DNA from 2 places in the Butyrivibrio sp. AE3003 genome. Region 2 is predicted to be linked to the other one. Evidence: riboswitches for the same ligand, from Rfam matches in the RefSeq annotation. Region 2 holds a riboswitch; the other holds the start of a gene.

Region 1 (8,415 bases), 1.4 Mb from region 2:
AATGTGACCGATCTTTGAACCCGGAAGAAGTTGAAAAGTCAGGGGTAAAAGTTGATAAAGACAATATATTGATTGAACATGTCGAAGATTTAAAACAGGTTCTTGATAAACTTGATGAATTAAGTATTGACGTTTTGGATTTAGAAATAGAACGCAAATCTTTATATGATCTGTTTGAGGAGAATGGCTATGAAAATATCGATATTGCATATCATAAAAATTGAATTGTTAAAATTTTTAAAGCGTAATGATATCTTGGCGGTTGCTGTAATTGTAGCCATTGGATTTATTTATGCGATCGGTATGAGAAACGAAATGTATGAAGGAGTAAAAAATCAGAATGCTTTATTTTGGATAACATTGCAACTTGTAACAACAACAGTTCTTTTTATTGGCCCGGTTGTGACAGCTTTTTTGGGAACTCAAATGTTATCAGGTGAAATTGACAATAAAAGTATTTCTTTGTTCACTGTGAGAATAAGGAACAGGAGAAATTTGTTTATAGGTAAAAGCTTAGCGTTACAAGTTATTACTGCGGTTTTCTTTGTGATTACAATTATTGTAATGCTGGCTATTTATTTTGGAATCGCGAATAACGGCAGCATTTATACATCAGGAAAAATATTTGGAAATAATGTAGCAGATTTATTATGTCTTTTGCTTTTGATATATATGTATACGTTTTTCTTTATTCCACAGCTTGCATTGTGTATTGGGACAAGATATAAACCGATTATAACGATAGTGATTTCTTTTGTTGCATCTTTGGTTTGCAATCACGTGCTGACGTATTCATTTGTAAAATATATTAATCCGATGAATTATATTTATCAGTTATCAGAAGATATTTTGGAGACTACAGAAGTGTTAAGTATCAGCAGTACAGGGAGGGGGAAATGTGTGCTGATTCAATTGCTTTTATGTATGCTATACTATGTAGTGTTTATGGTGCTTGGAACAAAATCATTTGAGAATAAAGAATTTTGAGAGAAGCGGTGACTGGATGCAGATTGCAATATGTGATGACAACAAAGATAATCTCGCGTTAATGGAAGATGTTATTGAGAACATCAGAATCAGAGATGTTGAGGTCGATTGTTTTGAGACCGGTGAAAGTCTTTTAGATTATCTGAATAAAAATCCTAATGTATTCTACCAAATATACCTGCTTGATATAGAGATGCCCGGAGTTAATGGGCTTGAAGCTGCAAAGAAGATAAGGGCTATAGACCAAAGAGCTGTTATTATCTTCGTTACGGCATACTCGGATTATGTCTTTAGCTCGTTTGAAGTACAGCCGTTCAGATTTGTAAATAAGCCTATAGATACGCATAAGCTTGAAGATGTAATACAAGCAGCGGTAAATTATATTTATTCCAGTCAAAAATATATATTCATTTCTGTTGATAAAGCCAAAATACAGTTACGCTGTGAGAGCATAATGTATTTTGAGGGGAATAAGCGAAAAATAAATGTCTATACAACAGATGAAAACTATTCTTTTTATTCAAAAATGTCCGATCTTGAGAAAATGGTGGACAACAATTGGTTTGTAAGAATCCATGCTTCATACATTGTTAATATGGATTATGTTAAAGTTATTTATTCCGATGAGATTATTTTGAATAACGGCGTCAGGTTGCCTATCAGTAAGAAATACCACAAAAGTGTTAAACTAGAGCATATGAGATATTTGAAATGGAGAATTGGACTATGAATCATGCGAAGATTAACATCTTTCTCTATTTTCTTCTGAATTTATTTGATATTTGGATTGTCTTGCATTACTACGATAGGGTATTAGAGGCAATAAAGAAATATGATCTGATAAAAAAGGTGATGAGCGTTCTGTTCGTCATTTTATTTTCTGTTTTTATAAAATATGACCTTAAATATTGCAATCTTGTTTCGCTTTCTTTCTGGAGCTGCCTGTTTTTATGTGCATACAAAGGCGAAAAGAAAGTGAAATTTGCATATGCTACTGTACTCATAGTTTTTGCCGGATTTGCGCAAACGTTGATGTATTTAATTGAGGGTAGTTCTTTAAATTCCGGATATGTTCTATTTATTCCACATTTATGCTTTTATATTGTTGTTGAAATAGTGGCAAGGTATCAAACTATAAAAAACAGAAAAGTTGATATGCGTGTTCTGCTGAAGCTTTTATCGGTTCCGATCATTAGTTTCATTGCATTTACGTGCATTGCCATGCTAAGCGAAAGCCTGAGTATTAGCTCAAATCAAGAAAGGATACCCCTATTGGTACCATTAGCAGTTCTTGTCTTGTATGTGAATATTATGATCATTCATTTGTATGACTTGATCAGTGCATCCTATGAGGTTAGAAGACAGAACGAAGAGTATGAAAAGATAACCAATTGGCAGCGTTCGTATTATGAAGAGTTGTCTGAAAACCAAAAACTCATAAGAACAATAAAGCACGACATGCAGAATAATATGCAGTTGATTTCAGGCTTTTTGAAAGAAAAAAAGTATGACAAAGCGCAGAATCATTTACAGGAACTTATAGATGAACAATCTGCTATAAATAGTTTTGTTAACACCGGGAATGAAGCTATTGATACAGTTCTGAACATTAAATTTTCTGCAGCCGAACAAAACGGAATTACAGTCAAGAAAGATATAAATATCCCGGCCGGTTTACCAATCTCATATCATGATTGCATAAAAATATTTGGAAATCTTTTTGATAATTCAATCAATGCTTTGAAGAGCCTTGATTCAGGGGATAAGATATTAAGCTGTTTTATGTTCTATAGCGCGAATGCTCTGATTGTACAAGTTTCAAATCCGTACACAAAGAAAGATGATACATGTGATAAAGATGAATTTTTGCATGGACTTGGATTGGGTATAGTTAAGTCAGCTGTTGAAAGTTATGAGGGGACTTTCGAGATATGTGATGATGGGAAAAATTTCACTGTAAATATTGTTTTATATATAAATAACGCACATCGTCAAAAAGTCTAAAAATTGCCGATGTGCGTTAATATTTTGACGAAAATTAAATTGTAGTTAAATTTCAAAACAATCAGAAAATTATGAACAATTACTTGCATATTGTGTATTTATGTGATAGTATTTCGGTGGCAAAACTAGAGTGATCTAGTGACGCAAAGCTATAGGGCCTATGTTGAACAGGGTAGGTAGCCAGTTGCTTTTTTGGTAGCGATGCGGAAGTATCGCTTTTTTTTGTACCTTAAAAATAGAGCATTATAGGTGGCCCCTGTAATGCTATTTCTTTTTTACCGGAAAATTTCAGTACGTGGTGGAGGAAATAAGCTGATGTTTTTTGATTTTTTGATCAAGGTGAGAATGCCCAATAATAAGACTCAGGAATTTGGTGCGTGGAAAGAGCTTCACAGTATATGTTGTGCAGTTGAGTCAAATGCGCGCATGGATCCGGACTCATGCATTATAAATATCAGACAGGCACTTGAAGTCTTGTTTTCCGGTCTTTGTCTTGATGCGGGATTTACGGATCTTCCGGATTCGTTGTCAGGAATAATGGGGAAAAGTAAAGGTATAAGAGGGCTTTGGTATGGTGAATGTAATATAAATTCATTTTATCAGCTCAAGAATCAGGCAAATGAAATTGTACATATTTCAAAGGAAGTATCCGGCATAAGAAAATATGAAATAAAGGGTAAACATGCAGACGTGACAATGGCTTGTAAGCTTACAATGCTGTTTTATAAGTCTGTTGCAAGCTTGTTCAAAATTGATAAAAAGCGAATGAAACCAATGGAAGCGGATATGCTTCCGTTTGGGGAATATGAAGTTATAAAAAAGATTCCGAAAAAGCCCTACGAATCTATAGAGGGCAATTTCAAATATATTGCCAGAAAGAATAACAATAATATTTCTACATATGTATATGTAAGACCCTTTTTAAACACTGATGAAAAAACAGCATTTAGTGACAGGGATATGGAAGCTCAGCAGTTCTTTAAGAATATGAGGGGCTCGAACAATATTATTGCGGGTGAAGAGTTAAGAACAAGCGCGTATTGCAATCTTAAATATCTAGTATATAACATACGTGAAAATACTAAGACACTCGATGAGATTGCAAAAGAAATTAAACCGTATGAACTTCTGGATATCATAGAGCAGGTTGCAAATGGACTGAGCAGGCTGGCTTCTTCTAAAATAAATATTCATCACAGGGATATAAGACCCACATGTATTTTTGTATCTTCTTTTGAAGACGGATATGAAGCGAAGATTGGATGCTTTGAAACAGCAAAAATTGATTATAAAGAAAAGAGCATGGAGACAGTCGGAGCGTGGGTTGCGCAGAGACAAAAGAATAATGTATATACGCATCCGAGAATGCTTCTTGAATCAGAACACGATAACAAAGAATGGGAAGCTGGGGATGTATATTCACTTGTAATGGTTTTGTTAGCATGCCTTGATACATCAATTGAAAAAGGCGGTGCGGTGGATTGTTCTGTTTTGTATGATTACTACTCTGACGACTTTGTTGATGAGATAGAAGGAATAGTAAGAGCTGCCTCGCTTTCACAGATACCGGGCATGAGAGAATTTGACAGGATTCTTTTAGAGGAAATGGATAATGAATAAGATTGAGTTTGCAAACGCAAAAAGCTTTCGAATCGAGCAGACAGTACATACAAACGAGGAAGCCGGAACAAGCGTGTATATAGCCATAGATAATGATCTTAATAGAAGAGTTATCTTGAAGGTTATGCGTTTTGAGGATAAAGAACAAAAGAGGATAATCCTTGAGGAAATCAGCAATCAAGTAGCACTTGAGCAGCATTCGGATTTTGCGCCTAAAATCTATAATTATTTCGTAGATAATAAAGAGTCAAAGATAATAATCGAGATGCAGCATGTTGAAGGAAAGAGTCTTAGAGCAATATTGGAGAGCAGGCACAACCTTAGAAAAGATAAAGTGTGGTATGACAAAGCATATAATCTTTTGATGGACATTGCTAAGGCTGTTTCATATATTCACGGATTGAGGGGATTTGTACATAAGGATCTCAAGCCTGAAAACATTATTGTGGTAAGCAAGAGAAATTCTGTTTACATTTTGGATTATGGTATAAGTGGACTTGCTCTGGCGGATAAGGGCACAGGTACTGCAAGATATATGGCACCTGAGCAGATTTCGGGAGCAAACAATAACTTTGTATATCAGGCAACAGATGTATATGCACTTGGTCAGATAGCATTGGAATTGTTTGGGATAGAACCGGTTGAATACGGAGTTGATGTTTTGCCCGACAGATCGGGTAGTTCATGGTTGACATTTAAAGACATATCAAGCATAGGAGGAGGTTTTTATCCCGGACTTTTTAAGGTGATAAGCAAAGCATTATCCTTAAATCCCAAAGATAGATATATGGATTCAAGAGCCTTCTACGAAGCGCTTAACAGAGAAAGGAAATCAGGACATGGACTTGACAGGATTTCATATCGTGAAAATCAAAGAGCCACATTCAAAAGAAAGAATAGCTGATATTATGGATGAATTTGATATTAAAATTCTGGGAGCTTCAGAAGAAAAACTAAAAACGTTTCCTCTTCACATTAACGTACCGGATGAGGTAGAACTAATGAGGAATCCTTATGCAGAATAATATATTGAATCTTCGCCCTATTAACTATTTTACCTTAAAAGAAGAACTTTGCTTCTTTATGGGAGGTAGAGTAGCTGCGGATAGACCTGAGGATAGGGATGGAATAATTGATGAGATCGTGAACGCGGATTGTGTGACAGTATGTAATCATATTGTGCGTGATGATCGTAATTACTATGTCTTTATGACTGCAAATTATAAATTTAATGCAATCCGTTCGGATGATAATAATTTCTCTATTACAAGTATTTTTTCCGGAAGAGAGTTTCAGGCTCAAAAGAAATACCTCTATAATCATGGAACTTTTTTGATTGTTGCCGAAGGTCGAACAGCGATAGTTGCGGATGGCTATAAGAATACATTAAATGAAGAAACTTCCGAGGATTGGGGAATGCCCCCGGAAGTTTTGACAGAGCTATGCGATGGTATCGATGCGTATTTTTTTAGTACCGAAAGAAGTGAAGAACTTAAGGTTGATAACAAATTCGCAAGAGAGATTATTCAACCGATAAAGAATTTTACAAAGTATGAAGATCAGGTAGAACAGCTTGATGCATACAAGGATAATTACGTTAACTACGATTATTGTGAGTTTGTTAAAGGTAAGGCAAAAAAGAAAACGTATAAATTCTTTTCATCTTCATTCGATCCCGATAGTGAGCTTTATTGTTCGGAAAGCAGAGTTGCAATCGAGACAAATGAAGAAATAAACGAGGATTTCCGAAGGAAGATAAAAGGAATAATCATCGACCGTATTGATGAAGAAAATGGCACGAGCTTTATTGTCGAATTCATTGAGCAGTTTGACGATAGTATTCTGGTGAAAAATAACGGTCATATGTTTTTGCAGATAAATGATGTCCAGAAGCGTGTAAGAGAAAGAGTAATTCAAAGTATTGAAAACGGAACCGTAGATTCCGGATATATGTATAAGCTTTTTGGAAGAAAAGGTCATCCTTCTGCAGAAGAAGATGAGGCTCCGGGATGGGATGAGTTTAAAGCAGAACTACTCAGCAAAGAGCAGAAGCCAAACACTTCACAGATGCTGGCTATTGAGAGAGGAATCAAGACAAAAGATATACAGCTTGTATTGGGACCTCCGGGAACAGGAAAGACCACTGTAATAGTCAATTGGGTAAAATATTTTGTTAAGCATGGAAAAAGAGTGCTGGTATCATCTCAGAATAATTCAGCCGTAGATAATGTATTGGAGCGAGTCGGAAGAGATGAAAATGCCAGGATAATCAGAATAGGCAACATAGACAAGATTCAGGATAACTGCAAGCAGTATGCACCTGAACAACAAGTTGGAAAGACAGCTGAGGATTATATAGAAAAACTCAAGATGAGCCAAAGCGGAATATTAAAAGACATGTCAGGCATCAAGGAGACGCTGGCTTATGTCGAGTCTGTCTATGATGATTATAAACTTTTTGCAGATTGTCGTCAGACTACCTGGGACAGCGCACTCGTACAAAAAGAAAAACTTAAGCAGTTATCAGATTTGCATAATGAAAAGTGCAACGCTCTTATAAATTATAGAAGTATATATGAGCTAAGAATCCGTAAAGATATTGCATATTTTGCCTTAAAGAAAAAAACAGGTTTTCTGAGTTTCCTTCTTAAACCGATTATTTTTTTGCTTGATAAAACAACAAAATATCTGAATAAGAAGCTTAAGGAGAAAGCGGACAGATACATAGAAAGTATAAAAGAGTACAACAGAAGTGCAGATGAATTCAAAGCTTTAATAACCGATGCTAAATATGTTTCTGCCAAAAAAACATATGGGGAAATACTTCAAAAATGTAGTGGTTACAAGTTTGATATGAAAAATGAAGGGCCTTTTCCGATAGAACCTTTATCTGCAGACTATCTTTTGAGCGATAATGTTGATCCTGTTACAGAGATTGATAATTATAGAAGAAAACTGACTGATATATATGCAAGACTTGTTATCGTGAAGAAGACATTGGACGATTGGGGAAAGTCGATTGAAACTCATAGAACAGAGATTGTTACAGATCTTTTGGTGGAAAACTCAAATGTTGTCGGTGCTACTTGTATAGGAATCAATACAAGACCAAAGTTCAGAAAGTTAAACTTTGATGTTTCCATCATTGACGAAAGTGGTCAGATACAGATTCATAACGCTATAGTGCCGATGACCAGAGCACCCAAAACACTTATGCTTGGAGACCATTTGCAGATACCTCCGGCAGCAAATGATGCTGTTGTAAAACTTTGCAGAGATAACGAGGTTCCCGAGAAGCAGATTGAATTATTGAATAAGAGTTTCTTTGAATATCTTTTTACAAGATTTGAGAAGGAGGATGAAAACACTCCCAATCTGACAAGGTTGGATGAGCAGTTCAGAATGCCGGGTAATATTTCGGATGTCATATCTGATTGGTTCTATAAAGGAAATTATCATGCGCACTATGATATGGGTAGATGGAATCCTATCATTTCAGGTACTACTACTCCTCTTATAACGATTTCAACAAGCAGGGAAAAGAATCGTTTTGAGACAGCTGAGCAAGGCGGTGGATATTCCAATGATCTTGAGGCAAAGATGGCAGCGAAGATTGTCGCATCACTTGCAGGTAGTGCGTTTAAGGCCGATAAGTCGGGAGTGAGCACGCCTCAGATTGGTATTATCTCTGCGTACGGTAAGCAGGTAAGGCTTATAAGGCAGAAGATAACGGAAGAGAATCTTGGTTTTTCACCGGATCAAGTATATAGTATAGCAGCATCACTTGATAGCTTTCAGGGACAG
Region 2 (8,415 bases):
TTGCTCTGTTTATGAAACTTATTTGATACTCTTACAAGTATTATTTTACCACCCCTAAAAATAACATCAACGGACAATAGCGGGACAAAACCGGGACAATTTAGGGACAAAACCGGACAAAATAGGGACAGCTATATTTTATGAATTTATGTATCAGCGATAGATTTATAAGTTATTGTTTTGCTCATTATAAGAATATCATTTTGGTTTGTGATTGGAAATTGCCATTTGGGTGCCATATGGTTGCCATTTGGGTTACTTTTGGGGACATTTGGGGACGTTTTTGTTAACAATCAGAATGACAAAAAGACATTTAATCAAAGTTTAATAATATTTGGAACGGGAATAATAACGTTATTTGATAAAATATAATTGTGCTATCGGCCGCGGACATGAATTAGCTATCTGAATAACTTGTTGATGTAGATTTCATTAAAAAGAGGTGAGTATATGGATTATCTTTTATTTCTGGTAGTTTTGTTAGTTTCTTGGGTGATCGGAGTTGTTGGTTGGGCACAAATAATTGGTAGTATACAAAACATTCGTGTAAGACCCAACTTGATTATTGCAATAATCATTTGGGGAATAATTATTGCTGGTTCATTTTTTATAGTTAAATCATTTTTTTCATCGAAAATGTTAGCTTGGGCAATTGCTATGGTGCTTTCTTTTATTCAAGTTTTTAAGCAAGGGAAAATAGAGTAATGTTTCAAGAATGTGACTCACAAAAAGTATAGTCGTAGAGGAATTATATTTGAATAGCAGTTTGGATTACTATGAATACTATTATAGTTCTTGTATCAATGATACTATGTATTTCTTTGATTAATGTTATAATAAAGCCATAGAAGGGAGCTTTATGTCAGAAGAAATACTCAATGATTACCTGGATGAGAATCAAAAGATAACGGATGAAGTTATACTTGGATTAAAGCCATTAGCATTTTATACCATTTCAAATATCGATATTATCGATTTTATACATTCACAATGTCAGAAAGTTTTAGAAATAGCACAACAGAAAAATGATTCTAAAGAAGTAGCCAGAGCAGTAAACTTAGATACATTTGAAGTATTACTACCGGTATTTGGCGAAGCACATAGAGTCGATATTGATTATCTTGTTGATCAGATGAAAGGTACAGATTATGCATTTCTTGTAATGCATAATCACCCGAGTAATTCTCATTTTTCTGAGAAAGATATAAAAACATTTGTTGATGCAGTAAATATGTCAATACTTATTGTTCTGGGAAATAATGGAGCGATATACATATTAGAGAAGACGAGAGATCTTTTGCCAAATGAAATTATATCAGCAAGAAAAACATTACTAGATTGGAAAAAAGATTTTATTAGTTATGACACTGTGATTGAGCAGATTAAAGCTTTTGGAATCGTACACAGTGAGATATAAAGGAGGTTCGTTATGGTTAATATAGTTGATAAGCCAAAACCTACAAGTTCATATAAGTCTCCTCTAAGAATCCCAGATGAACTTAAACAGTTCACAGAACGCAGAGAACAACGTGCAAAAGAACTTGGAATAGCATTATATGTTTTGGGGACAGATACTCGAAGTGATGATGAATTTCAGAAATTAGAAGATTATATAATGGAGAATTTTATTGATTTAGATCTAGATGTTCCGGAAGATATTAAAAAGAAATATTTGGAAATGAAGAAGAATAGAGAAAATTCTCATAATAATTTATCGGAAGGTTAAATGAATAGGAATATCTGAAGTTGCGATAAAACGTTGTGTTTGTTTTTGGAGGGGGGCGAAGATGAATATCAATAGCAAGAAAAAGATTCGGATAATAATAGCTGTTTTAATAACTTTTGGAACTATTTTGACAGCAATCATTAGTAGCGCTTATTTGAGAGCAAAAGCAAATTATGAACAACAGATGCAAGATTCCGACATGATAAGATATAGTCAAGAGTTGGCAATCAAAGAAATGATTGATGATTATACAGATGAATATGTAGAACATACTTGGGTATTTGCGCACCAAGAAGATAACAGCGAGCAGTTAAGCGATATAGCTGCATTTATTGTATATAATACTGAAGTTCCTGAGGATATAAAAACTTCTTTGATTGAGGCTATATCTGATGAATTTTCTATAGATAAAAGTAGTATTACGCTGGAATATATGGATTATGAGGAGCTCAAGAAAGATTGAGAAAAAAGGATAAAGAAGTGTTTGACCTAATGTTTGACCTAAGGTCAAGTCGGTGCTGTCAAACCTCCTTTCCATGCGGAGTTCAGCGATTTGCCATTCGTGTTCGAATCACGTCACTCCGATTGAATAATAAGGCTACAAACATAGTATTATCTAAGTTTGTAGTCTTTTTTTCTGGGTAAAGTATCATCCCGTTTATTCTTGAATAATTAAGGGCAAAATTAGAGAAATCTAATGACGCAAAGCTATAGGGTCCGAAAGGATAGCCAGTTACAGTTTTATTGCGATGCGTAGGTATCGCTTTTTTTTGCGCTTTTTATATTAAAACAAAGGCTAACGAAGAGGAGACTGATTGAGGTATGAAAAAAGGCAATGAAATGAACAAAGAAGAATTACGAGATGCATTGAAAAAAGCTTATGACAAGCTGAATGAGAACGAATTTAGCGATCTTGATGATCAGGAAGAATTTTTATTAAGTGATTACGACTATAAAAATACAAAACTCCAAATTAGAGCTCATGGAGGCGTTGGTGCAGCAATTAAATGGTTTTTGATCGGATACTTTGGTTATGAATTAATTTATTGCGGAATCATGGAATTAGTATTTTACGCGAGCCCGGAGTTTCTTGCTAAACTGAATTCGGATCAAAATTTGGCAAAGTTTTTCGTAGGGTTGTTATTTGCCGGAGTTGGAGTCGGTATACTTTTGGCGATCATAGTAAAGAGAAAAGCCATTAATAAAATTGTGAAGATTACTGAAGAAATAAAAATGAATATTTCTGAGCTTGATAAAATGCGCAAAGAACGCATAGATAAATATCCTGGAATATTTGGCTTTATTCCCGAAAAATATAACGATAAAACTGTCATAGCAAAGATATTGGAATATCTAGACAATATGCGTGCTGACAATCTTAAAGAAGCAATCAATCTTCTTGAACAGGAAATAGCTACGGAACAATATAAGAATGAGATAAGACAAGAAATCGACGATTTGTATATTGATTCTGTTTACTGATATTGTAGTGTGATTTTGTAAGAAATGTGACTAATTCGAGCGTTACGGAGCTCCTTAGTCACATTTTTTCTTGAAAATAGGGAGTTTTGGAGTTCTAGAGGAGGAAATGAAGGGGAGATTTTGACTATAACAAATGTTATCAAATGTATTAGTCACTGTGGCCTTGGAAATCCGGGGAAAAGTGTGACTAATTCGATATGTTTTTTGCTCTATTAGTCAAAAAAAGGATTTTGCGACCGGATCGGGCTAAAAATCCTGCAAAAATATGATACACTACACTTTAGTACATTGTTTTTTTGACCTGCCGGAGCCGGCCAAAAGAAGATGTAGCAAAATCACAGTGTATGCGCCGAAATAAAAGCGGATTTATCGAAAGTTAAGAAGATATACCTAAATAAAAGCGGATGCACCAAAAAACAAAGCAAATACACCAAAATCACAGCGAATGGAGAAGAGTGTGGAAGAAAAGCTGCATAAGAGAAGAGTTCGTTATTCGGGAAAATATCCCAAGAAGTTTGAAGAGAAGTACAAGGAGCACAATCCGGAGAAGTACAAGGATGTGGTGGAGCATGTAATATCCAAGGGTTCGACGCCTGCGGGGATGCATATTTCCATTATGGTAAAAGAAATCTTGGATTTCTTGCAGATAGAGCCGGGACAGCAGGGGCTTGATTGTACGCTTGGGTACGGCGGACATACTTCAAAGATGCTTGAAAAACTGCAGGGGAAAGGCTGTATCTACGGACTTGATATCGATCCGATAGAATCGAAGAAGACTGTAGAGAGGCTCAGAAACGCAGGATATGGAGAGGATGTATTCAAGTTCAGGCAGATGAACTTTGAGAATATAGATAAAGTGTGTGATGAAGCCGGAAAGTTTGATTTTGTTCTGGCAGATCTTGGAGTGTCTTCCATGCAGATAGATAACCCTGAAAGGGGCTTTTCTTACAAGATTGACGGGCCTCTTGATCTTAGGCTCAATCCGGACAGCGGAGAATCGGCAGCTGAGCGCCTTCACAACATAACCAAAGAAGAGTTTGTGGGTATGCTTGTAGAGAACTCAGATGAACCTTATGCGGAAGAGATTGCGGAAAAAGTTTTTTCGCTAATGAAAAAAGGCAATCCCATGGATACGACAACCGCGCTTCGTGAGGCGATAGAAGCGGCGCTTTGGAAGGTTCCTAAAGAGGAAAAAGCGGTAACGATAAAAAAGAGTTGCGCCAGAGTTTTTCAGGCGCTCAGAATAGATGTAAACAGCGAATTTGAAGTGCTGTATGCTTTTCTGGATAAGCTCCCTTCAATACTGAAAGAGGGCGGAAGAGTGGCGATACTTACGTTTCATTCGGGAGAAGACAGGCTTGTTAAGAAGTCTTTTAAAGAGCATAAAAAAGCCGGCATATACAGCGAGATATCAGAAGATGTGATAAGACCATCTGCGGAGGAGTGCAGGTTAAATCCCAGAAGCAAATCCACCAAGATGAGATGGGCTGTAAAGAACTGATAGTGGAGAAAGGACAGAATGACTAGAAGGATTCTCATAACCAATGATGACGGAATAAAGTCCGAGGGACTTTTAAGACTTGTAAAAGAGGCGGTAAAATTCGGGGAAGTATGGATCGTGGCTCCTGAAAGCGAGAGGAGTGCGGCATCTCACAGTATAACCCTTAGGCATGCGATAGATATATTCCCTGTGGAATATCCTGTTGATGGCGAACATGAAGTTCATGCATACTCATGTAGCGGAACTCCGGGGGATTGCGTAAGACTCGGTTGCACAACTATAGTTCCCGGCGGGCCTACGGTGGTACTTTGCGGAATAAACTTTGGGTACAATGTTGCCTCGGATATTCAGTATTCGGCTACATGCGGATCGGCTTTTGAGGCTGAGTTTCAGGGTGTTTCCGCAATCGCTTTTTCCGAAGGCGCAGGCGAATGTCACGAAGTATCCGACAAATATCTCTACGAGATCTTAGAAAAACTCATAGATACAGAATTTGTTCCCGGAAAGATTTATAACGTTAACTTCCCGTTCTGTCCACTATCAGAGTGTAAAGGCATTCTCTATGACCGCGAAGTGTCGCGTGGAATGGTTTATAAGGACGGGTACAAAGAAGTTGAGAAGCTTGAGAACGGCGGAGCAAGATACATGGTAGACGGAGTGTTTACGCCTGAAGCGGAAGACGGCACGGACTACAGAGCGGTTCTTGACAATTATGTGTCTGTCGGAACAGTTATGAACGTTGGAAATATATAATCTTTATCAGAATTAATTATCGGTGTTTCTGTTTTTTGCTGGAATAAATTATCAGAATATTATAAAATTTAAAATATGAATACTGAAAAAATCTTTGGTAAAAATGCATATTTTTATAATAAAGAATCAGATCCTGAAGAACTTCTTAAACTTATTTCTTATGGTGTTCAGCAAGATGATAACGGGTATATATTCCTCGATAACAACGGAAAATGCGTCTATGCAAACAGAAAAGCCTATAGCATGTTTTATGTCATGGAAGATCTGGATCTTTTGTATGAGGCATTTGAAGCGTGGAAAAGGTCTCTTGGTATAGAGGCGGATGCTACGACCTGGTGCAGGATCTATAATTCTACGGGAAAAGAGCGCCTTTATCGCGTAAGATTTAGAAGGGTTCACGATGAGAGCGGCAAGATCATAGGAAATGTCTACTCTATTCAGAATATTTCCGATTCGCTTGAGGGCGAGTACGGTGAGCAGTACAGGCTTACGCATGACGATCTTACACAGCTTTATAACAAAGAGGGATTTATCGGGGCTGTAAGAAATCTTTTTCAGAATTCTCCCGAAGACAGGCAGTTTGTACTTGTTTATTCCAATATCAGAGACTTTAAGCTTATAAATCAGCTCTTTGGAATAGACAAAGGAAATGATATCCTTGTAAACATCGCGGATGCCATATCGCAGAGAGTCAGAGAAGAAGATGTTTACGGAAGAATAAACGGTGATCAGTTTGCTCTTTGCCTGCCGAAGGAGAGATTTGATGAGGCAAGCTTTAAGAGTGCTGTAAAAGAAGTCACCAACCGCCTTACGAGCACGTCTTATTCCGTGCATATCCAGCTTGGAGTGTATGAGATAAGAGACAAGGATATGGATGTTTCGCTCATGTGCGACAGGGCATACATGGCGTGCAAATCGATCACCAAGGACGGAGTATGCGAGATAGCGTGGTACAGCGATGATATGCTTATCAACGCTCTTTTGGAAAAAGAAATCCTTTCAAGCTTTGATTTTGCCATTATCAACAGGCAGTTCGGAATATACCTTCAGCCACAGGTTTACGCCGACGGAAAACTGTTTGGCGCTGAGGCGCTTGCAAGATGGATACATCCGGAGAATGGTATCATCCAGCCGGGAGTTTTTATAACTGTTCTTGAAAAGGCTGATCTTATATACAAGCTTGACAGATATATATGGGAACTAGCGGCTAAACAGCTCGATTACTGGAAAGGGACCGAGATGGAAGGTGTATCCATATCGGTGAACGTTTCGCCAAAGGACCTTTACTACATCGATATAAGGGAAGAATTCAATAATCTTGTAAAAGAATATGACATCAATCCCCGCCATTTCAATATAGAGATTACGGAGACTGCTGTGACCACAGATGTTTCCAAGTGTGCCGATCTTATCCTGGGACTTCAGAAAGATGGCTTTGTGGTCGAGATTGACGATTTTGGAAGCGGATATTCATCTCTTAATATGTTAAAAGACATAAATGCCAATATCCTCAAGATCGATATGGGATTTTTGAGAAAAACCGAGAATCAGAACAGGGCAAAGGTGATCCTTAACTACACGATCGACATGGCTCACGAGCTGGGAATGGGTGTTATTACGGAAGGTGTCGAAACAAAGGAACAGCTAGAGTTTCTCAAAGAGCTCGGATGCGAAATGTTCCAGGGATACTACTTCGATATGCCAATGCCGGTCGATGAATTTGAAAAGAAATTTGAAGAGAAATACAAGCGTATGAAGTGAGTCTTTGCAATTAAATATTAAAAAATGTCTGTTTTCCAATTGTTTTTGGGAAGGCAGACATTTTTTGTGTTATAGGAAAGCGTTCTTGTTTAAGGATCTTTTAAGAACTGTATCGATAATATATCACTATAGACTTCGGTACTGTCGGTGAAAAATATTTTTAATCTTAATGCATATAATTCTTGACATATTACGACGGGCGTAGTATTAATACTATGACAGTCGTACTACTTCTAGCATAGTACGATAGATAAAGTACTATCAATTAAAGATTTATCCGGATAACAAATTATTTTCAGGAAGGGAAATGAATATGAAGAAAGGAATACGAAGTCTTACAGTTGGAGTGACCATTGCATCGGCTCTGGCTTTTTCGATATTCGGAGCGGATGTTCAGGCCAAAGAAGTTGGCAATGAAGCCAACAACAGTACACAAAGTAAAGCAGCAACGAAAATTCGGCCTCAGGATGACTTTTTTGGCTATGTAAATGCAGAAGTTCTTAGGGAGGCAGATATCGATCCCAAATACGGATTTGGAGCGTTTGATGATTGCAACAAGATTGTTGATCAGAGGTTATTTGAAATCATAGATGAGATAAAAAGTGAAGAGGTTCATACTTCACCGGATGCAGATTTGATTGCAGATTATTACGATCAGATTGTATCTTATGATGCATCTGTAAGTGATGCCGATAAGGATTTTGAAAATGTAAGAAAAGAGATTGAAGGAATAAGCAACAAACAGGAATATATGGAAGTACTCGGCAAGTATAAAAGGTTATATGGAATAAGTCCTGTTCTTAATTTTGGAATAGATGGAGGCTTGATAAGGGCTGATGAATATGCTTTTTGCTTTAGTGATATTAAATCAATCTTTGAAAAAACGAATAAAGATATCGCGGAGTCTTTGGAAGGAAGATCGTACATAAGAGATCATGTAAAAGAAGTTTTGGTGAATATTGGATCCGAAAAGAAGGAAGCAGAAAAAGCAGCGGACAGATTTGCAGCATTAGCGGTGGATATAGCATATAAAAGTAAAGATATTAAAATGACATTCGACTGGTCTACCATGACAACGATAAATGCTAAGGATATGGATGAGCTTAAGTTTGATATAAAGAGTTTTGAAAAAGGCATGCAGTTGGAAAATCCATACGGTTATTGGGTTATTTCTAATAAAGAGCAGTTTGAG

The links. Region 2 has a riboswitch for cyclic di-GMP ahead of CD00_RS0107255 (hypothetical protein). Riboswitches for the same ligand answer to the same signal wherever they lie in the genome.
Region 1: another riboswitch for cyclic di-GMP. It lies ahead of CD00_RS0113885 (hypothetical protein); the one in region 2 lies ahead of CD00_RS0107255 (hypothetical protein).

The regions. Positions count from the first base shown of each region.
Region 1 covers NZ_JMLX01000001.1:2,887,291-2,895,705, forward strand. The annotation lists gene CD00_RS18505 (ABC transporter ATP-binding protein) at 1-224, shown strand, start outside; gene CD00_RS0113870 (ABC transporter permease) at 190-987, shown strand; gene CD00_RS0113875 (LytR/AlgR family response regulator transcription factor) at 1,004-1,717, shown strand; gene CD00_RS0113880 (sensor histidine kinase) at 1,714-2,991, shown strand; cyclic di-GMP riboswitch class I at 3,100-3,183, shown strand; gene CD00_RS0113885 (hypothetical protein) at 3,307-4,611, shown strand; gene CD00_RS0113890 (serine/threonine protein kinase) at 4,604-5,515, shown strand; gene CD00_RS0113900 (DEAD/DEAH box helicase) at 5,626-8,415, shown strand, end outside.
Region 2 covers NZ_JMLX01000001.1:1,514,097-1,522,511, reverse strand. The annotation lists gene CD00_RS0107275 (hypothetical protein) at 451-705, shown strand; gene CD00_RS0107270 (hypothetical protein) at 860-1,417, shown strand; gene CD00_RS0107265 (hypothetical protein) at 1,430-1,726, shown strand; gene CD00_RS0107260 (hypothetical protein) at 1,788-2,189, shown strand; cyclic di-GMP riboswitch class I at 2,394-2,467, shown strand; gene CD00_RS0107255 (hypothetical protein) at 2,549-3,208, shown strand; gene rsmH (16S rRNA (cytosine(1402)-N(4))-methyltransferase RsmH) at 3,654-4,709, shown strand; gene surE (5'/3'-nucleotidase SurE) at 4,728-5,462, shown strand; gene CD00_RS17575 (putative bifunctional diguanylate cyclase/phosphodiesterase) at 5,538-7,223, shown strand; gene CD00_RS0107235 (M13 family metallopeptidase) at 7,537-8,415, shown strand, end outside.